Regions from separate parts of the Catellatospora sp. NPDC049133 genome, predicted to be linked through region 1. Evidence: riboswitches for the same ligand, from Rfam matches in the RefSeq annotation. Region 1 holds a riboswitch; each other region holds the start of a gene.
The links. Region 1 has a riboswitch for cobalamin ahead of AB0B35_RS02400 (CbtB-domain containing protein). Riboswitches for the same ligand answer to the same signal wherever they lie in the genome.

Region 1 (6,777 bases):
GTGTGGTGTGCGTGGACGAGGCGGGGCGGTGGGCCGTGGCGCTGCTCGGAGGGCATGGCGGTGGAGCGAATGCGCTGGCCGCGCGCGTGTCCGAGGTGCTGGGGGCGTCGCCTGTGGTGACCACGGGCACCGACGCCGCCGGGCTGCCCGGCCTGGACACGCTCGGGTTCGCCGTCGCGAACCCGGACGCCGTCGCGCCGGTGTCGCGAGCGCTGCTCGACGGGGAGCCCGTGCACCTGCGGTCCGACCAGGTGTGGCCGCTGCCGGCGCTGTCCGCGAACCTCGGTGACCACCCCGGGGCGACGCGGACGGTGCTGATCACCGACCGCCTGGTGGCGCCTGCCGCGGACCGGTCGGTGCTGGTGCTGCGTCCGCCGTCGCTGGTGCTCGGGATCGGGGCGAGCCGGGGCGTGTCCGGCGGCGAGATCGCCGATCTGGTCGCGCGGGTGCTCGCGGACGCGGGGCTGGCGGGGGAGTCGGTGTGCGCGGTGGCGACCGCCGACGTGAAGGCCGACGAGGCCGGGCTGCTGGCCTACGCGGCAGGCCGGGGCCTACCGCTGGTGACCTTCCCTGCGGCGGCGCTGGCGCAGGTGACCGTGCCGAATCCGTCCGAGGTGGTCCGGGCCGCTGTGGGCACGCCGAGCGTGGCCGAGGCGGCGGCGCTGCTGGCCGCCGGTGCCCGGGGCCGCGGGGCGGAGCTGGTGGCGGGCAAGACGGCGTCGGCGATGGCGACCGTGGCGGTGGCCCGGCTGGTGCCGATGGGCCGGCTCGCGGTGATCGGCCTCGGTCCCGGCGCGGCGGACCTGCGCACTCCCCGCGCGACGGAGCGGCTGCGCGCGTCCTCGATCGTCGTCGGCCTCGACCAGTACGTGGACCAGGTCCGGCACCTGCTGCGACCCGGCACCCGGATCGTCGACTCGGGACTGGGCGCGGAGGAGGAGCGCGCGCGTTCGGCCGTCGAGCTGGCGCGGCAGGGGCACGCGGTGGCGCTGATCGGCTCCGGCGACGCGGGCGTGTACGCGATGGCGTCTCCGGCGCTGGAGTTCGCCGGGGACGACATCGAGGTGACCGCGGTGCCGGGAGTGACGGCGGCGCTGGCCGCGTCGTCGCTGCTGGGCGCGCCGCTGGGGCACGACCATGTGTACCTGTCGCTGTCGGACCTGCACACCCCCTGGGAGGTGATCGAGCGGCGGCTGGAGGCGGCGGCCCATGCGGACCTCGTGGTCTGCCTGTACAACCCGCGCAGCGCGCGGCGTACCCGGCAGCTCCCGGCAGCGCTGGCGATCCTGGGCGCACACCGGCCGCCGGACACGCCGATCGGGCTGGTCCGCGACGCGTCCCGGGCCGGCGAGCGGATCGCGCTGACCACCCTCGACGCGATCGATCCGGCCGAGGTGGACATGAACACGGTGGTGATCGTCGGGGCCAGCACGACCCGTACGGTCGCCGGGCGCATGGTCACCCCGCGGGGGTACGCGTGGATGGCGCGGTGAGCCCGGTGCGCTTCGACGGCTGCCAGGGGTGCGGCGCGTGCCTGCTGACCTGCCCGACGCACGCGATCCGGCCGATCGGCGGGACGGGCCCGGCCCGGCTGTACGCCCGGCCCGACCTGTGCACAGGCTGCGGCGAGTGCGTCGAGGTGTGCCCGGTCGACGCGGTGACCCTGGTCGAGCGGGAGGCGCGATGACGACCGTTGCCAGGACGGTGCATCCGATCGAGGCGGAGTCCTACCGCATCCTGCGGGCGGCCGTGGACACCTCCGGGCTGCCCCGGCACAGCCGGGACGTGGCCGAGCGCATCGTGCACACCACAGCCGACCCAGGCTGGGTCGGCGATCTGGTGCTGGACGAGTCGGCGCTGGCCGCCGGGGCGGCGGCGCTGGCGGCGGGCGCGCCCCTGGTCGTGGACGTGACCATGGTCGGCGCGGGGATCACCCGCTACCCGTCGCGCTGCCTGGTCGGCTCGGCGCGGGCGGCGGAGCTGGCCGCGGCCCAGGGCGTCACCCGCTCGGCGGCGGCGGTGCGGCTGGCTGCGGCCGAACACCCCACGGGCGCGGTATGGGCCGTCGGCAACGCCCCGACCGCCCTGTTCGAACTGCTGCGGCTGGCCGCGGCCGGGCAGGTCGTCCCGGCGCTGGTGGTCGGCCTGCCCGTGGGCTACGTGGGCGCGGCCGAGTCGAAGGCCGCGCTGCGCGCGTCCGGGCTGCCGCAACTGTCCAACGTCAGCGCGCGCGGCGGATCGGCGGTCGCCGCCGCGGCCGTCAACGCCCTGCTCTACGGCGATCCCTTGCCCGCGCGGGAGCACCCCGAGCCCCGCCGGGAGCCGGTCCCGGCATCCGGAGCACCCCGAACATCCTTGGAGGAGAGACTGTGACCACCACCCCGCCCGCGCTGCTCATCGCCGGGCACGGCACGTCCGACGCGGACGGCGCCGAGCAGTTCCGCGCGTTCACCGAACGGGTCGGCAAACGTCTCGCCCCGCGCGGCGTGACCGTCGGCGGCGGCTTCATCGAGCTGTCCCCGCCTCCGCTGGGCGAGGCGGTGGCAGAGCTCGTCGCGGGCGGGCACCGCCGGCTGGCCGCCGTACCGCTGATGCTGGTCGCGGCGGGGCACGCGAAGGGTGACATCCCCGCGGCACTGGCCCGCGAGCAGCTGCGGCATCCCGGCCTGGCGGTGGCGTACGGCCGCCCGCTCGGCGCGCACCCCACGGTGCTCGCCCTGCTGCGGGAGCGGCTGGACCAGGCGGGAGCCGATCAGGGCAGTACGGTGCTGCTGGTCGGCCGGGGCTCGACGGACCCCGACGCGAACGCCGAGGTCGCGCGGGCCGCCCGGCTGCTGGCCGAGACGACCGGGGTGGCCGGGGTGGAGTACGCCTTCATCTCGCTCGCGGCCCCCGGCGTGCCCGCGGGCCTGGACCGCTGCGCGGCGCTGGGCGCGCGGCGGATCGTGGTGCTGCCGTACTTCCTCTTCACCGGGGTGCTGCCGCGCCGGGTGGCGGAGCAGGCCACGGCCTGGGCCATGGGCCGCCCCGACGTGCACGTGCGGAGCGCGGACGTGCTCGGCGACACCGACGCCCTGGCCGACCTGGTGATCGAACGCTACGGCGAGGCCCTGGCCGGCGACATCCGGATGAACTGCGACTCCTGTGTGTACCGGGTCAGCCTGCCGGGCTTCGAGGACCGGGTCGGGCTGCCGCAGACCCCGCACCACCACCCGGGTGACTCGGGGCACAGTCACGGTCACGATCACCCGCACACCCACGATCACGCACCGCTCCATGCGGATATTCACCGACGTCACCCCTGAGGAGGTTTGACGGCCGGCGAGCGTTGCTGGCATGGTGAGGGCAACAAGTTCACATCAGACGACGGTGCGCAGGAACCCGGTGAGAATCCGGGACGGTCCCGCCACTGTGACCGGGGAGCGCCCCGCACGAGCCACGGCCGCCGCAGCGGCTGGAAGGCGCGGCAAGCGCGACGAAGTTCCATCCACCCGGGAGTCAGGACACTGACCCGTCGTTGTCCAGTTCGGGGCGGTGAACCCCGAGGAGGAGGTTTTGTCATGGGTGCGTTGTCGACGCCCGCGGTGCCGTCGCAGGAGACGGCCGGAATCGCGGGGCGGCTGCGGGATCAGGTCATCGCCGGAGTGCTCGTCGCGGTGGCGCTGTTCATCCTCTACGCGGTGTTCCTGGACCAGGGCGCGCTGCTGTCCCCGGTGTACGGGGAACTCTCCCGTAGCGCCAACTACCTGCACGAGCTGTCCCACGACGGGCGGCACCTGTTCGCCGCCAACTGCCACTGAGCGGGGCGGACATGTCCCTGCTCTCGCTGATGGGGCGGGGCGGGCTGGCCGGTGCGTGCGCCGGGGCCCTCTCTGCCGTGGTGTCGCTGGTGCTCGCCGAGCCGGTCATCGACCGGGCGATCGCCCTCGAACACGCCAACGCCGGTGAAGGCCACGGCGCGGAGCTGTTCAGCCGCGACACGCAGCACGTCGGCATGCTGGTCTCGGTGATCCTGGCCGGGATGGCGATCGGGCTGCTGTTCGGCCTGGTGTACGCGGTGCTGCACCGCCGTGACCCGGGGGCCGACCCGTGGGGCCGGGCACTGCGCCTGGCCGGGGCGGGTTTCCTGGGCGTGGCGTTCCTGCCGTTCCTGCGATACCCGACGAACCCGCCAGGGGTGGGCAGCGAGGCGACGCAGCAGGCGCGGACCGTGACCTGGCTGGCCGCGATCGCGATCGGGCTGGCCACGGTCAGCGCGGCAGGTCTGCTGGCAGGCCGGCTCGCCGAGCGCGGGGCGGCGCTGCCGCTGCGTCAGCTGGCGCCGGTGGGGGTGGTGCTGGTGGGGCTCGCCCTGCTGTTCGCGCTGCCGTCGTCGGGTGATCCGATCAGCACGCCGGCCGATCTGCTGTGGTCGTTCCGGTTGCTGTCGCTGCTGGCCTCGGTGGTGCTGTGGGCCGGGATCGGCGTCGGATTCGGGCTGGCCGGGCTGCGGGCCGGTGCGGTCGCGAACACCGCCGCCGTGCGGGCGGCCGCGTGAAGGCCAGGGTGACGGTGTGCCGTGACTGCTGTTGCGGCACCGCCAAGCACCCCGACACCGATCACGATGGTCAGCTGCGGCAACTGGAGAAGGCGGGCGTACGGGTGCGCATCGCGCAGTGCCTGGACGTCTGCGAGCACTCGAACGTGATGGTCGTGCACCCGCGCCCGTCGGGTCGCCGCGACGGCGGCCGTCCGGTGTGGCTGGGCGGCATCCTCGACGAGGCGACGGTCGAGTACGTCGCCTCCTGGGCGGCCGCGGGCGGCCCCGGCTCCGCCGACCTCCCGGTCGCCCTCATCCCGTACGTCATCGAGGCGCCCGGCCAGACCTGACGGCACTCCGGCGTCCTTGATCGTCCGGGGTCCTTGATCGTCCGACTTGCCAGGCACCTGTGCGTATCTTGAGGCCGTATTCGCCCATGTGCCTGGCAAGTCGAATGACCTTGGTGCGCGACCCGCCCCGCTCGGCCGCACGGGCCGGGCGCGGCGGTGGGTCGGATACCGTCCGTCAGGGGCGAGTGGTCACGGCCGCGGCCTGCTCGAAGGACTGGGCGGGGGCGCCGCGGCGGTACATGACCAGCAGGATGATCGCGAACAGGGGCATCAGGATGTCCGACGGCAGCGCCCAGACGTTGGCCGGCGCGTGGTTGTCGTGGAAGACCCACTGGTTGAAGTGACCCCAGGCGTCGCCCCAGAAGGAGATGGCCAGCGCGGTCACCGCGGCGGTCAGCCAGGTGCCGCGCAGCCGCCGCCAGGCGCAGCCGATCGCCAGTACGGCCACCGCGATGTCGCCCCAGCCGACCTCCCACTGGAACATCGACTGCGTGTAGCCGATCTGCTCGGCGGTGTCGCCGGACGTCGGGCCGATGTGGCTGAGCCCGCCGAGCAGGCCCCAGATCCCCGCGCCGACCACCATGATCCAGAGCAGGGCGAGTTCGACGACCCTTTGTTTGCTGCGGCGGGCGGGATGTTTGTCCACGGCGACGTGGATCAACCAGCCGACGACGACGGTGAACCAGATGGCAGCGAAGAACGGCATCACACACCTCCGGGCGGCTCCGACGTTACGCCGGGGCCGCCCGGAGGTGGGCTGGTCCTGCGAATCCGTCCCGGCGGCTCAGGACACTCCGTAGAATCGCCGCGCGCCGGGGTGCAGTTCCAACGGCGACACCAGCGGTGCGATGTCCCGGCTGAAGTTGCCGCCCTCGGGGTGCACCGCGGCCAGCTCCGACTGGTGGTCGAAGAGCAGCTGGGTGAGCCGGTAGGCGACGTCGTCGGGCATGTCGACCGGCACCACGATCAGGTTCGGCACCGCGATCGTGTCCACCTCGGCGGCCAGGCCGTACATGCCTTTCGGGATGCTGCCGGGGGCGTAGATGTCGGGATGCGCCTTGCTGATGGCCTGGCCCAGCTTGTCGAGCGGGACCAGGGTGAACACGCCCGGGGACTGGTCGAACAGGCCCTGGATGCCGGTGGTCGGCAGGCCCGCCGAGTAGAACATGGCGTCCAGGTCGCCGGACCGCATGGAGGATGTCATCTGCGACAGCGACGCCGAGACCTGGGTGATGTCGCGCTTGAGGTCCAGCCCGGCGACGGTCAGCAGCCGGACGGCGACCTCCTCGCTGCCGGAGTTCTGCGGGCCGGTGCCGACCTTCTTGCCGCGCAGGTCGGTGATCGACTTGATGTCCGCGTTGCGGCGCACGACGAGGTGGGTCTGGCCGTTGAAGATCCGGGCCAGCGCCCGGAACTGCACCGGCTTGCCCTCGAACAGGCCTTTGCCCGCGGCGGCGTCCGCGGCCACGTCGGCGAAGGTGAACGCGATCTGCACGTCGTCGATGGCCAGCCGCTGCAGGTTGTCGCCCGCGCCGTTGGTCGGCGGGGCGAGCGCCTCGTAGCCGGGCAGGTGGCGGTTGATCAGATCGGCGTAACCGCCACCCACCTGGTTGAACACCCCGTTGGTGGGGCCGGTGCCGATGGTCAGGGTGCCGCCGTGCCAGGCCGGTGCGGCCTCTTCGGCGTCCGCCGAGCAGGCGGCGAGCGCCGGCCCGAGCAGCACGCAGAGCAGCAGGGCCAGCCGGCGGCGCCTCACCACTGGCCGTCCACCCGCGCCTCCGGCTCCAGGGCGTACGCGACCCGGTGCGCCAGCAGCGCCGTCTCGTAGCCGATCTGGCCGAGGTCGCAGCCGGGCGCGGCCACCACGGCGAGGAACGCGCGGTCGCGGACCGCCATGATCAGGAGCAC
Region 2 (6,777 bases), on a different contig from region 1:
GCCGACAGCACCAGCACCCGCACCTGCGGCAGGGCCGCGACCAGGCCGCGGATGACCTCCACCCCGGACAGGTCCGGCAGCTGCAGATCCAGCACGACGACGTCGGGGCGCACCGACGGGCCGATGCGCACCGCCTGCCCGCCCTCGCCGACCGCGGCCACCACCGTGTACCCGGCGTCGGTCAGGTCACGGGCCACGCCGTCACGCCACATCGGATGGTCGTCGACCACCATCACGTCCACCACGCGCGTCAGCCTAGCGGGGCAGCGGCACCCGCAGTTCCACCTCGGTGCCCTGGCCGGGCCCGCCGGTGATGGCGACCGCGCCGCCCAGGTCGCGGATGCGGCCCTGGATCGACTGCGCCACCCCGAGCCGTCCCGACGCCGCCGCCTCGGCGAGCCGGCCCGGTGCGATTCCCGGCCCGTCGTCGCGGACCGACACCGTGACCGCGTCCGGTTCCTGCTCGACCAGCACCCAGGCCCGCGCCTCGGGACCGCAGTGGACGGCCACGTTGTCCAGCGCGCTGCCGGCCGCCGCGGCGACCTCCGCCGCGACCGCCGCGGGCAGCAGCACCGCGGTCGCGGGCATGGCGACGGTGACCCGCGGGGAGCCGTACCGTCCCAGCAGCAGGCGCAGGTCCGCGCTGCCCGCGGCCGCCGCCTCGTCCTGCACGCCCACCAGCGAGCGCAGCACCGCCTCCTGCTCCCCGGCCAGCCGCCCCAGCTCCGCGGCCTCGCCGCCCAGCTCCGTGCCGCGCCGCTGCACCAGGGCGAGCACCTGCAGCACGGAGTCGTGGATGCCGCGGGCCAGCCGCTCGCGCTCGCGGGTCGCGGCGTCCAGCTCCACGGCCCGCTGCATCCGGGTCTCGGCGTCGTCGGTCAGCCGGGACACGTACCCCATGACCCCGCCCGCGAGCAGCAGCAGCACCGTGCCGTTCGCGGTCGCGGAGGTGATCTCGCCGCGCAGGAACAGATCGGCCGCGCCGAGGATCAGCGCGGCGATCCCGCCCGCCCGGCGGCCGCCGCGCAGCGCCCACACCAGCACCGCACCCGCGACCCACGCCATCGGCAGCGTCGGACCGCCCGAGGCCAGGCGTTCGGCGGACACGACCAGGTTGGACGCGAGCAGGCAGGCCAGGGTGACGACCAGGTCGGCCGCCAGCCAGGCCCGGTTGCGACCGGCGGGATCGTGGTAGCGCACGCCGGTGACGGCGGTCCAGGCGGTCATCGCCGCGAGCACCGCCCAGCCCAGCCAGGGCCGGGTGAAGTCGCGGAACCCGGCCAGCATCAGGATCGTGGCGTACACCAGCGCGGCCACCCGGAACACGGTGACGGCCCGCCACAGCGGCGCCTGCAGTCCCACCGGCGGTCTCCTTTCCGCAGCCGTCGAGCCGCGCCGAGTGGCCGTCCGGGATCACGCCGTCCGGGATCGCGGCGCGTCGGCCGCCCGGGTCGAGCGCACCCGGTGCCAGATCTCGTCCGGGCAGTACGCTACATCCCGGCGTCGCAGGTCGAACCGGCTCACCCGCCGGACCACGAGTTCGAGGAAGCCGTCCTCGACGGCGTACGGGTCGGCGCTGCCGGTCCAGAACGGAACGTGATCGCCGCGGTGGGACTTGTCCTTCGACGTGATCTGCAGGACCTCCAGGTGGTCCGGATACACACGCAGCACGACGAACGGCCGGTCCTTGGACCCGTCGCCGTCCCGGAACTCGATCTCACCCCACCAGATCTCCTGGGGTCGCGGGTCGGCCCACACGGTCGGGCGCTGCGGCGCGGCCTGCGTCCGGCGCGGCAGCTTGCGGTCGAGCAGCCGCAGCACGAAGTAGAACACCAGCGCCGTCGTGCCGGCGGCCACCGGACCGACCAGCGGCAGCGACGTCTCCAGCGTCAGCGGCTGCTTGCCGGCCGTGACCGGCGGCACCGTGCCGCCGAGATACCGCTGGTGCAGCAGCAGCGCCAGCAGCGCCAGGCCCGCGGACAGCGCCGACAGGACGCCCGCGCGGACCAGGTGGACGCGGTGCCGCGGGTACACCCGGCCACGCCCGGCGAACCGGACCACCAGGTACGCCACGATCGGGGACAGCGCCACACCCGCCCACCACGACGGGTACGCGGCGATCTGCGCAGGGTCTCGGACCAGCAGGAACGCCACGATCGCGGGCGAGGCCAGGACGGTGCCGGGCAGGGAGACGGCCAGACTCGCCAGCAACGGCCCCACCAGGAACAGCATCAGACACCCGCACCCAGATGGGTTGTCGCGCCGCGCCATCGGCAGTTCCTCCAGTTCGGACAATCACGTGATCGTAACGAGGTCGCCGGTGGAAGGGTCGCCGGAGGTGCCGCCCACCAGACGGCCCGGCCGTCCGAGCGGACCAAACCGGGGGAAACGCCACGGGCACGACAACTGTGAAAAGTGTCTAACATGGCGCGATGAGCGAACAGATCCACCAGCCGACGCCATCCGTGACGCCGCCGCCGCCGGCGCAGCCCGTCGGCCGTCCATGGTGGTTGCTCATCGGCGCCGGACTCGGTGCGATGGTCGCGGCCTGCCAGCTGGCGGTCCTCATCGGTCCGCTGCTCGGCTCCGTCCGGTACGCCCTCGGCCTGCCAGCGACCGGGCTCGCGATCGTCCTCGTCGCACAGCTGGCCGCCGTGGCTTCGGGATTCGCGGGCGGGTACCTGCTCGGGCGGCGAGCACCCGCGGCAGTGACCGGATCGGCGCTCGTGCTGATGCTGCTCGGCGTCGTGGCCGCGGCGCTGGCGGGTTCCGCGGCCATGCTGACGGTCGCCGTGCTGCCGGCAGGCCTAGGACAGGGAGCGGCGCTCGGCACGGGGGCCGGACTGACGGGCGAGGCAGGCGAGCGGCGGGCCCAGGTGCGACTGGGCCTCGGACTCGCCCTGTTCGGCGCGCTCGCGGTCGGAGCGCTGCTCGGCTGGTTCGCCACTCGCTCCCTGAGCTGGCGGTTGGCCTGCCTGGCGACCGTGCCGTCGGTCCTCGTCGCGCTGCTCGCGACGGTGGTCATCGCCGTGGCCACGTCGGCGCGGGGCACCCGGGCACCATGACACCTCGCGCCGACCGGTGACCTCGCCTGGCGCCGTTCTCGCCACGCCTGTCCGATGAGGCGCGGACCGCGGAACCGGCCGCGACCGCAAAGGGTCGCCGGGCATCAGCGATGCTCCGCTCGCGGTCGGCGCCGCCGCAAGGCGCGGCTCTACAGGCGGGATTCCAGGTCGGCGGAGACGTCGTGGAGCCACCGCAGCTGACCGGCGTAGTACTCCAGGGAGGCGGCCGCTTCGGCCGGTTCGAGCGGCGCGTACTTGACGCGCTCGACCTCGTGCAGTTTGGCCCGTTGCAGGGCCGGCAGCAACGCCTGCCGGTCGGCGAGCCCGTACGCGTCGGCGAACTGGCGAAGCCGCCTCGGCAGGTCGGGCAGGGGATCGAAGCCCGCTTCGCGTAGCTGCCCGGGTGGGCACAGCGGCACGAAACTCCACGCGGCCGCTGCCAGGTCGTCGAGCGGATCGACCGGCTGCGCGGCGTCCCAGTCGATGAACGCCACCGGGATTCCCGCCCGGTAGACGGTGTTCCACGGGCCGAGGTCACCGTGGGAGACGATCTGCCCCGGGCGGGGCGCACAGGGATGGAAGCGGTAGCCGGTGAGCGTCGGGCGGAACCCGGCTGCCGCGTGGTGCAGCCGCCTGATCAGCTTCGCCGCTTCGGTCAGGGCCCGGTCCGTGCGGGCGTACGCCGGCAGCCGGGCACCACGGCCGGGCTGCCACTGCGGATCCACCGCGACGTCCCCGGACAGGTACGTCAGAACCTCGCGACCGTCCTCGACACCCACCAACCGCGGCGAGCCGGCGAATCCGACCGACTCCAGATGGCCGAGAAACTCGTGGACCGCCGGGGACCACGAGCCCATCGGCCGGTGGACGTGGCCGCCGCGACGCACGATGCCGACGGTCATCCGGCCGCCCACCAGCGTTTCGTCACCGTACATCGGTCAAGTATCTCGGTTGTCGGCGGTAACGTGTCCGGTGGCACGAACTGTTGCGAGGTGCCTCGCCGCTGGGCGGGGAGAATCGGGAAGCCGGTGAGAATCCGGCACGGGCCCGCCGCGGTGACCAGGGAGCTGCCGCCCACGCGCTGTACGCGCAGCCACTGGCCTGACCGGCTGGGAAGGCGGGCGGAGGGCGTCGATCTGGGAGTCCGAAGACCGGCCTCGCGCCCACGGCCCCGGCCTGCCCGGAGCCCGAACGCAGCGGGAGCCTGCCCATGGACAGCGAGTTGTACGACGTCATCCACCGTCGCCGGGACGTGCGTGGACAGTTCACGGGGGCGGCGATCCCGGCCGAGGTGCTGGCCCGGGTCCTGGATGCGGCGCATGCCGCGCCCAGCGTGGGCCTGACCCAGCCATGGGACTTCATCGTGGTGCGTGACCGGCGGGTGCGGGAGGCGTTTCATCAGCACGTACACCGGGAACGTGAGGTGTTCGCCGCCACGCTGGACGCCGAGGCCGCCGAGCGGTTCGCCCGGATCAAGATCGACGGGGTGCTGGAGTCGACGCTGTCGGTCGTCGTGACCTATGACGCCGACCGCGGGGCTCCCGCGGTGCTGGGACGGCACGCGATCGCCGACGCCGGACTGTACTCGGTCTGCCTGGCCATCCAGAACCTGTGGCTGGCGGCCACGGCGGAGCAGCTGGGCGTCGGGTGGGTGTCGTTCTACCGCGAGGAGTTCCTGCGGGATCTGCTCGCCATCCCGGCCGGGATCCGCCCGGTCGCCTGGCTCTGCCTCGGCCCGGTCACCCATCTCGAAGCCGTGCCCGACCTCGAACGGCACGGCTGGCGCCGCCGTCGGCCGCTGGACGAAGCCGTCCACACGGACCGGTGGACACCGCGCTGAGCGTGGCGGTCACAGGATGAGGTCATCGCACTCGGGACCGGGCGTCAGGAAGCTCACGTCGTGACTCGACTGCTGCAGCCGGGAGACGCCCAGCACGGAGAAGCGCAGCTCCATTCCCCCGAGCAGGCGTTTACGGCAGGGCTCGTCGTCAGGTGTCCGAATCCGCAGCGTGAACACCACGACGAACTCGGCTCCGGGGCCGATCGCGGCCGGGAAGGGGCGGAGATCGCCGCCGGCGGTCTCGATCCGCGCGTCCTCGATGGTGATGACATCCGAGCCGTCGTCGATGCCCTCCACCGTGACCGGCAGCGCACTCGGGTTACGCATCGAGAATCGCACCGGGTATCGGAGGTCGGGGCCCAAGGCATAACTCATGTCCATCTCACTGCTTCCGGTCCGACGATCTGCCGGCCGCGGACCGTCGAGGACGAGACCGCCGGGTGCCAGCTCGTAGAACCGAGCCACCACCTGCCACGTGCCGCCGACCAGCAGCACCAGCACGACGGCCCCGATCCGCAGCACGGTTGCCCACCCTGGGTCCCGCCTGGGCATGGGTGTGACGTCGTGCCGAGAGGGTCGCCCGGCCGCGGCCACAACGGATCGACCTCCGGCATCACCTGAAGGGCGGAGTTCCGGTGCGCCGAGGCGTCGGCCGGGACCGGAGTCTCTTCCGCGGCACCAGTCACCGCCGCAGCCTAGACATGGTCGGCGGATTGCGTCGTCCCTGCTGAGGCTGTGATGAGCACGGTGTGCTTGCGTACGCGGAAGCTGCCGCCGGCATCGATCCGGGCCTGGACGTGGTTACGGGCCGCGGCGAACTGCTCCGGCGTGAGCGGTTCGGACGACAGGCTGGCGAGATAGGTGAGGACCGGGTCGGGGTTGGGGACTTCGAGGTCGCCGTGGTAGCGCTGGACCGAGACGTCGGCGAAGAGGCGCGCCATGTAGCCGGGACCGGTCTCGGCGGTGAAGTCGTTCTGGGTGGCGTGCAGGGTGAGATCGGGACGACCGATCGCGGGTCCGACGGCGTTGAGTTCTTCGAGGTGGTCGCGGCCGTTCACGGCGACCGCGAGCCGACCGCCCGGACGCAGCACCCGGGCGAACTCGCGCAGCGCGGCAGCCGGGTCGTCCAGGTGGTACAGCATGTGGTTGGCGATCACGGTGTCGAAGGTCGCATCGCCGAACGGCAGGTGCGTCGCGTCGCACTGCTGCACGTGCGCCTTTGGGACGGTGCGCAGCTGCTCGCACATGGCGGCGGAGAAGTCCGTCAGCGTCAGCCGGGCCCCTCTCGCGACGTGGTCGACGTGGGTCCACAGTTCGCCGGTGCCGGCGCCGACTTCGAGCACGTCGCCGACCAGCGGGAGCCGTTCGCCGAGCCAGGAGAACCAACTCTGCGGGTTCGTGCCGTAGGCATGCAGCGCGATCCGAGCGGTGAGGTTGCCGGTCGTCGTCGCGTACTGGCTGACGGCATGTGTGGACGGCGTCGGGACCATCGCTGCATCGTAGGCGGAGCTGAGTTCCGGCAGGGGGCACCTCGCTCGGGCGGTCGCGGGGTGCCCCGTCGCCGCTCAGGCCTGCTTGGTCTCCCAGAAGATCTTGGAGATCTCCTCGATCTTGCCCAGCAGTTGCTCGGCCACGGCCGGGTCGGCCTGACCCTTGGTGCCGGCGGCGCCGGACAGCTTGGTGGCCTCGTTGAACAGCTGGTTCAGGTTCGGGTACTTCTCGAAGTGCGGGGCCTTGAAGTAGTCGGTCCACAGCACCCACAGGTGGTGCTTGACCAGCTCGGACCGCTGCTCCTTGATGATCAGAGCCCGGGTGCGGAACTCCGGGTCCGTGTTGGCCTGGTACTTCTCGCAGATGGCCTTGATCGACTCG
Region 3 (6,777 bases), on a different contig from region 1:
GGTGCTCCGTGACGGCCTCGTCGGCGGCGGTGTCCGCGGCCTCGACGACGTCCGTGACGGTGTCGGTGGTGGTGGTCGCCGCTGCGGCGGCCGTCTGGGCGGCGGCCTTCGCGGCCGCGGCCTTGCCCTCGGTATCAATGTTGATCTCGAAGACGGACGGGAACAGGGCAGGGTCGTGCATAGTCAAAGCGAAACCTCTCGGGTGGCGCATCCCCGCGCCGCGCGGCCTCGTGCCGCTGCAAGTCACCCGCAGGAACGCTCAAAAGCGCGCCGAGCGCGCCCAGAACAACCCGATGAGTGTACCGGGCTTTGCGGCCACCGCCGCCCGAATAACACGACGGTGTAGTGGGCGTCACCCCGCAAGGCCAATGAAGCGGGGTGACGCGTGTCACGCAGCGGGCACCGGGTCGGGGCTCGGCGACGTCGACTCGGCCGGTTTCGGGCTCTCCGCCGGCGGCTGCGGGGACGGCGACTCGGCCGGCGGCTTCGGCGACGGCGAAGGGCTGGCCGGAGCGCTCGGCGAGCTGGACGGCGAGGTGCCGGTCGTCGGGCTCGGCGAGGTGGTCTTCGTCGGCGACGGCGTGGTGCCGTGCGTCGGGTTCGGCTGGTTCGGGGCCGGCACCGCGTCGACAACCCGGGTCGCGAAGTCGATGCTGCTGAGGCTGACCGACGCGCGCCGCACCACGTCGCCGGTGCGCGGCGAGTGGACCATCCAGCCGTCGCCGAGGTACATGCCGACGTGGTGGATGGTGCGCCAGTCGTTCGGGTCGGTGGCGAAGAAGACCAGGTCACCGGGGAGCAGTGCGTACTTGCTCACGGTCTTGTGGCGGGTGCCGTAGTACTGGTCCTTGGCGACCCGGTTGAGGGTGATCCCGGCGGCCTTGTACGACGCCAGCATCAGGCCCGAGCAGTCGTAGGTGTTCGGACCCTCGTCGCCCCAGCGGTAGGGCTTGCCGCGCTGGCTGAGCGCGAACAGGACGGCTTTCTGCGCCTTGGCTGCGGCGACCAGCCCGGCGTTGCTCTTGCCGGGGCTGTAGTTGCCGAGGTTCTGCTCCTGGATCTCGCGCAGCCGGTCCGCTTCGGACTGGAGCTCGGCGAGCCGCCGCTTCAGCTCCAGGAACGCGACCTCTTTGCGCTTGAACTCCTTCTCCACGGCCGAATACGCCGTGGAGGCCTGCTGCTCGGCGGTGATGGCCGTGGTGAGCACGGTGTAGGCCTGGCGTTCGGCCTGCTGCGCGGTGGCGAGGTCGTTGAGCACGGCCTCGGTCTCCGGCGTGGACTCGGTGCGCGGGATCAGCTGACCCAGCTCGCCGAGCGAGTCGCCCAGCCGCGGCGGGGCCTTCACGGCGGCCTGGTATTCGGCGACGGCTGCGGCCTCGGCGGCCTCCTTGGCCACCCGCAGCGCGTCGGCGGTGGCCCGCCAGGCGTAGTCGGCCATCGCCTTGGCCACGACCGAGTTGCTGTAGGCCTGGTAGAGCTCGCTGCGGCGGGCGCCGAGCACGGACAGCTCCAGCTCGGCGGCGCTGTACTGCGCCAGCAGCGCGGCGTGGGCGGTCAGCGGCTGGGTGCGGGGCATGCTCAGCGAGCCGAACGGCAGCGTCGGCAGCCCGTCGGGCTGGGGGCGCAGGCCGGCGTCCGGGATCGAGGTGATCTTCGAGCCGATCGGCGGGTCGGCGGACGCGGGCATGGCGATGCCACCGGCGATGAGCGCGCTGAGAACAGCCGAGCCCACCGCGACCTGGCTCTGCCGTCGAGCCTGCCCGCTTCGACGCTTGGACATCGTTGGCCCCGTCCTCCCCGTTGGTCCCACAAGGTTCCTACCGGAAATCAGGATCGCTGTCGACCCTTCTGTCCCGGTGGCGTCAAGCTGAACAGCAGCTGTCAAGGGCAGCAGCAGGCACGTCGGCGGCACGTCGTAGGCTCACTGCCATGGACGTGGGTTTGAAGCGGGAGCTGGAGCAGAAGGTCTACGCCGGGGAGCGGCTCAGCCGCGAAGACGGCGAGGCTCTCTACGCGAGTGACGATCTGGCCTGGCTGGGGCGGCTCGCGCACCACGTCCGGACGGAGAAGAACGGCGACCGGGTGATGTTCAACGTCAACCGGCACCTGAACCTGACGAACGTCTGCTCGGCCAGCTGCGCTTACTGCTCCTTCCAGCGCAAGCCCGGGGAGAAGGACGCCTACACCATGCGGGTGGAGCAGGCCGTCGCCAAGGCGCTGGAGATGAAGGACGAGCAGCTCACCGAGCTGCACATCGTCAACGGTCTGCACCCGACGCTGCCGTGGCGCTACTACCCGCGCGTGCTCAAGGAACTCAAGCAGGCCCTGCCGAACGTCAAGCTGAAGGCGTTCACCGCGACCGAGGTGCAGTGGTTCGAGAAGATCTCCGGCCTGACCGCCGACGCGATCCTCGACGAGCTGATGGAGGCGGGCCTGGAGTCGCTGACCGGCGGTGGCGCCGAGATCTTCGACTGGGAGGTCCGCCAGCACATCGTCGACCACGCCTGCCACTGGGAGGACTGGTCGCGCATCCACCGCCTGGCGCACAGCAAGGGCCTGCGCACCCCCTCGACGATGCTCTACGGCCACATCGAGGAGCCGCGGCACCGCGTCGACCACGTGCTGCGCCTGCGCGAGCTGCAGGACGAGACCGGCGGCTTCACCGTCTTCATCCCGCTGCGCTACCAGCACGACTTCCACGACAGCGCGGACGGCAAGATCCGCAACCGGATCCAGGCGCGCACCACGATGGCGAGCCCGGCCGAGTCGCTCAAGACGTTCGCGGTGTCCCGGCTGATGCTGGACAACTTCGACCACATCAAGTGCTTCTGGGTCATGCACGGCCTGTCGCTGGCGCAGCTGTCGCTGAACTTCGGCGTCGACGACCTGGACGGCTCGGTCGTCGAGTACAAGATCACGCACGACGCGGACTCGTACGGCACGCCGAACACGATGCACCGCGACGACCTGCTCCACCTGATCTGGGACGCGGGCTTCAGCCCGGTCGAGCGGGACACCCGCTACCAGGTCGTCAAGGAGTACGGCGCGCCGGTCAGCATGGCCGAGCGGCGCAGCGAGCCGCAGCAGGTCTGGGCCTGACGGGTGGCCGATCCGCAGAGCCCGGCCGAGGAGCAGCGCAAGGGCCCGCGGCGGGACGCGTCCGGGCGCATCGTCTCGCTCACCGACCTGGTGGCGTACGCGCTGGCCGGGTTCGCCATCAGCGTGCTCGGCATGATCGCCTTCGACGGTCTGTTCGCCCTGCTCGGCATGGGCGAGTTCGGTGACCTCACCGGCTGGCTCGCGGTGATCTTCCCGGCGATCATCTTCGTGGAGCAGTTCAAGGCGGCCGCGGGCCACCGCGGGCGGCTCGCCGTGGCCCCGGCCGCCGGACTGGTGGCCGTCGTGCTGGGCGTGCTCGCGGTAGGCGTGGCGTCGGGATTGCCGCCGCTGGTCTCCGGCGGGCTGGGCGCGCTGGTCACCACGGTGGTGTACGCGGTGCTGTGGCACCTCGGCCTGGTGGTCGCCGAACGGGGCTGACCGGCCCCTCGCGCGGGGCTGACCGAGGCCGGGCAGGTTCGGCGGCTACCCTGGACCGGTGAGTCCTGCTGTCAAGTACACGCTCGCCAGGCTGATGCTCTTCCTGGCCGTCTTCGCCGCGCTGTGGTTCGTGCCGAACCTGAGCACGCTGCTCAAGCTGATGATCGCCATCCTGGTGTCGGCGGCGGCGAGCTATTTCCTGCTGCGCAACCTGCGTGACGACGTGGCCGCCCAGGTCGAGGGCGCGGTGGACCGCCGCAAGGCCGAGAAGGACCGGCTGCGCGCGGCCCTGGCCGGCGAGACCGAGCCCACCGAGGACGTGCCCGCCGCCGAGGCCGAAGAGGTCCACAAGACCCAGGCGTGATGAGCCTGCGCACATCCTCCACTCCGCGTCGTGAGCATCGGCACGGGTGTGTATTAGCGTGTCGCCTGACTGTCCCGCAGCGAAGCCGGTGTGAACCCGGCGCTGTCCCGCAACTGTGATCCCACCTCGGTGGGCGAGCCAGGTCGCCTGCGGCAGTCGCGAACCACGCTCTCGAGGAAGGGCGTCTCGCGGACCGGGCTGCCCCACCTGATCGGGCCCTGTCGGCGAAGGACCTGCCTCGACCGATAGGAGGATCAGTGCGTACCCGTTTCCTGTCCCGCCGCGCGCTCGGCGCGCTGGCCGCCGCCGGCCTCGTCGCCGCGCTCGGGGCCTGCGCCACCAACGACCCGGCGACCCCTACCCCGTCGAGCGCCGCCGCGGCGTACCCGGTGACCGTCGGCTCGGTGACGCTGCCCGCGCAACCGGTGAAGATCATTTCGCTGTCGCCCACCACGACCGAGATGCTCTTCGCGATCGGCGCCGGCGGCCAGGTCGTCGCCGTCGACGACAACTCGAACTTCCCGGCGAACGCGCCGAAGACGGAGCTGTCGGGCTTCCAGCCCAACGCCGAGGCCGTCGCCGCCAAGAGCCCCGACCTGGTCGTGCTCAGCACCGACGCCAACAACGTGGTCGCCCAGCTGACCACCCTCAAGATCCCGGTTTACGTGGCCCCGGCCGCCGTGACGCTGGACGACACGTACAAGCAGCTCGCCGAGCTGGGTGAGCTGACCGGGCACAAGGCCGAGGCGGCCGCGCTCAGCCAGCGGATGAAGGACGACATCGCCAAGCTGGTCAAGGACCTGCCCAAGCGCGCGACCCCGCTGTCCTACTACTACGAGCTGGACCCGACGCTTTACTCGGTGACCTCGAAGACGTTCATCGGCTCGCTGTTCGAGCTGGCCGGCCTGAAGAACGTGGCCGACGCCGCCGACACCAAGGGCAGCGGCTACCCGCAGCTCACCGCGGAGTCGCTGGTCAAGTCGAACCCTGACCTGATCTTCCTGGCCGACACCAAGTGCTGCCAGCAGAACCTGGACACCGTCAAGGCCCGTGCGGGCTGGGCGGGCATGACCTCGGTCAGCAAGGGCCAGGTCATCGCGCTGGACGACGACATCGCCTCGCGCTGGGGTCCCCGCGTCGTCGACCTGATCCGCGCGATCGTCGACGCCGCGAACAAGGTCCCGGCCTGACGTGACGACTCTGCGACCGGCACGGCTGCGTCCCGGGTGGCTCGCCGCCGGGATCGGAGCCGTGCTGGTCGCGCTCGTCGCCGGGGTCGCCCTGGGCCCGGTGACGCTGCCGCCCGGCTCGGTCGCGGCGGAGCTGCTCAACCTGATCCCCGGCGTGGACCTGCCGTCGGGGCTGAACGAGCGCGAGATTGCCATCATCACCGAGCTCCGGCTCCCCCGGGTGGTGCTGGGCCTGCTGGTCGGCGCGATGCTGTCCCTGGCCGGCGGTTGCTATCAGGGCGTCTTCCGCAACCCGCTGGCCGACCCGTACCTGCTCGGTGTCGCTGCGGGCGCCGGGCTGGGCGCGACCATGGCGATCGCCTTCCGGGCCGGGGCGGTGCTGCCGCTGGCCGCGTTCGCCGGGGCGGGCATCGCGGTCGTGGTCACCTACCTGCTCGGGGTGGCAGGCGGACGGGACCGCTCGTCGGCGACGCTGATCCTGGCCGGTGTCGCCGTGTCGAGCTTCCTCGCCGCGATCCAGACCTACCTGCTGCAGCGCAACGTGGACACCATCCGCGAGGTGTACTCCTGGCTGCTCGGGCGGCTGGCCACCAACGGCTGGCACGAGGTGACGCTGCTGCTGCCGTACGCGCTGGTCACCACGGTCGTGGTGCTGGCCCTGCGCCGGGAGCTGGACGTGCTCGGCGTCGGCGACACCGAGGCGGCGAGCCTGGGCCTGCACCCGCAGCGCTCCCGGCTGATCCTGCTGGCCGCGGCCTCGCTGGGCACCGCCGCCGCGGTCGCCGTGTCGGGGCTGATCGGCTTCGTCGGCATCATCGTGCCGCACGTGGTGCGACTGCTGGCCGGTGGTTCGTACCGGTCGATCCTGCCGCTGTCGCTGCTGTTCGGCGCGGCCTTCCTGGCCCTGGCCGACCTGGCCGCGCGCACCCTGATCGCCCCGGGCGAGCTGCCGATCGGCGTGGTCACCGCGTTCTTCGGCGCGCCGTTCTTCATCCTGGTGCTGCGGTCGACCCGGCGGGTGAGCGTCTGATGCTGGCCGTCGAGGACGTCCGGGTGACCCTGGGCGACGCCGAGATCCTGCACGGCGTGGACCTGACCGTGGCCTCCGGCGAGTGGGTCACCGTGATCGGCCCCAATGGCGCGGGCAAGTCGACCCTGCTGCGGGCCGTGGGCGGCGCGGTGCCGTGCCACGGGAAGATCATCATCGACGGTGCGCCCACCAGCGCGCTGCCGCGCCGCCGCCGCGCCCAACTCGTGGCCACCGTCGCCCAGCAGCCCGTGGTGCCCCCCGGCATGCGGGTGCTCGACTACGTGCTGCTCGGGCGCACCCCCTACATCGCCCCGCTGGGCCGCGAGTCGGCTCAGGATCTGTCCATCGTGGAGCGGGTGCTCGACTCCCTGGAGCTGCGCCGGTTCATCGGCCGTGAGCTGGAGACGCTGTCCGGCGGCGAGCGCCAGCGGGTGTTCCTGGCCCGCGCGCTGGCCCAGGGCGCGCCGCTGCTGCTGCTCGACGAGCCCACCTCGGCCCTGGACATCGGCCACCAGCAGGAGGTCCTGGAACTGGTCGACCGGCTGCGCAAGGACCGCGCGCTGACCGTGCTGGCCACCATGCACGACCTGTCCGTGGCCGGCGAGTACGCCGACCGCCTGGTGCTGCTGGCCGAGGGCCGGGTCGCCGCCGACGGG

Region 2: another riboswitch for cobalamin. It lies ahead of bluB (5,6-dimethylbenzimidazole synthase); the one in region 1 lies ahead of AB0B35_RS02400 (CbtB-domain containing protein).
Region 3: another riboswitch for cobalamin. It lies ahead of AB0B35_RS11870 (ABC transporter substrate-binding protein); the one in region 1 lies ahead of AB0B35_RS02400 (CbtB-domain containing protein).

Annotation. Positions count from the first base shown of each region.
Region 1 is NZ_JBEZDT010000002.1:21,769-28,545, reverse strand. It holds gene cobJ (precorrin-3B C(17)-methyltransferase) at 1-1,493, shown strand, start outside; gene AB0B35_RS02415 (4Fe-4S binding protein) at 1,478-1,687, shown strand; partial or broken gene AB0B35_RS02410 (precorrin-8X methylmutase) at 1,684-2,277, shown strand; partial or broken gene AB0B35_RS02405 (sirohydrochlorin chelatase) at 2,370-3,266, shown strand; cobalamin riboswitch at 3,334-3,530, shown strand; gene AB0B35_RS02400 (CbtB-domain containing protein) at 3,561-3,800, shown strand; gene AB0B35_RS02395 (CbtA family protein) at 3,812-4,537, shown strand; gene AB0B35_RS02390 ((2Fe-2S) ferredoxin domain-containing protein) at 4,534-4,869, shown strand; gene AB0B35_RS02385 (DUF6790 family protein) at 5,045-5,575, opposite strand; gene AB0B35_RS02380 (TAXI family TRAP transporter solute-binding subunit) at 5,654-6,628, opposite strand; gene AB0B35_RS02375 (roadblock/LC7 domain-containing protein) at 6,622-6,777, opposite strand, start outside.
Region 2 is NZ_JBEZDT010000021.1:80,226-87,002, reverse strand. It holds gene AB0B35_RS23720 (response regulator transcription factor) at 1-233, opposite strand, end outside; gene AB0B35_RS23715 (DUF5931 domain-containing protein) at 256-1,362, opposite strand; gene AB0B35_RS23710 (hypothetical protein) at 1,414-2,295, opposite strand; gene AB0B35_RS23705 (hypothetical protein) at 2,433-3,065, shown strand; gene AB0B35_RS23700 (phosphotransferase) at 3,215-4,000, opposite strand; cobalamin riboswitch at 4,039-4,240, shown strand; gene bluB (5,6-dimethylbenzimidazole synthase) at 4,276-4,905, shown strand; gene AB0B35_RS23690 (hypothetical protein) at 4,915-5,427, opposite strand; gene AB0B35_RS23685 (class I SAM-dependent methyltransferase) at 5,601-6,395, opposite strand; gene sodN (superoxide dismutase, Ni) at 6,471-6,777, opposite strand, start outside.
Region 3 is NZ_JBEZDT010000008.1:245,932-252,708, reverse strand. It holds gene AB0B35_RS11890 (C40 family peptidase) at 389-1,780, opposite strand; gene mqnE (aminofutalosine synthase MqnE) at 1,930-3,099, shown strand; gene AB0B35_RS11880 (hypothetical protein) at 3,103-3,537, shown strand; gene AB0B35_RS11875 (DUF4229 domain-containing protein) at 3,596-3,901, shown strand; cobalamin riboswitch at 3,941-4,071, shown strand; gene AB0B35_RS11870 (ABC transporter substrate-binding protein) at 4,174-5,091, shown strand; gene AB0B35_RS11865 (iron ABC transporter permease) at 5,093-6,121, shown strand; gene AB0B35_RS11860 (ABC transporter ATP-binding protein) at 6,121-6,777, shown strand, end outside.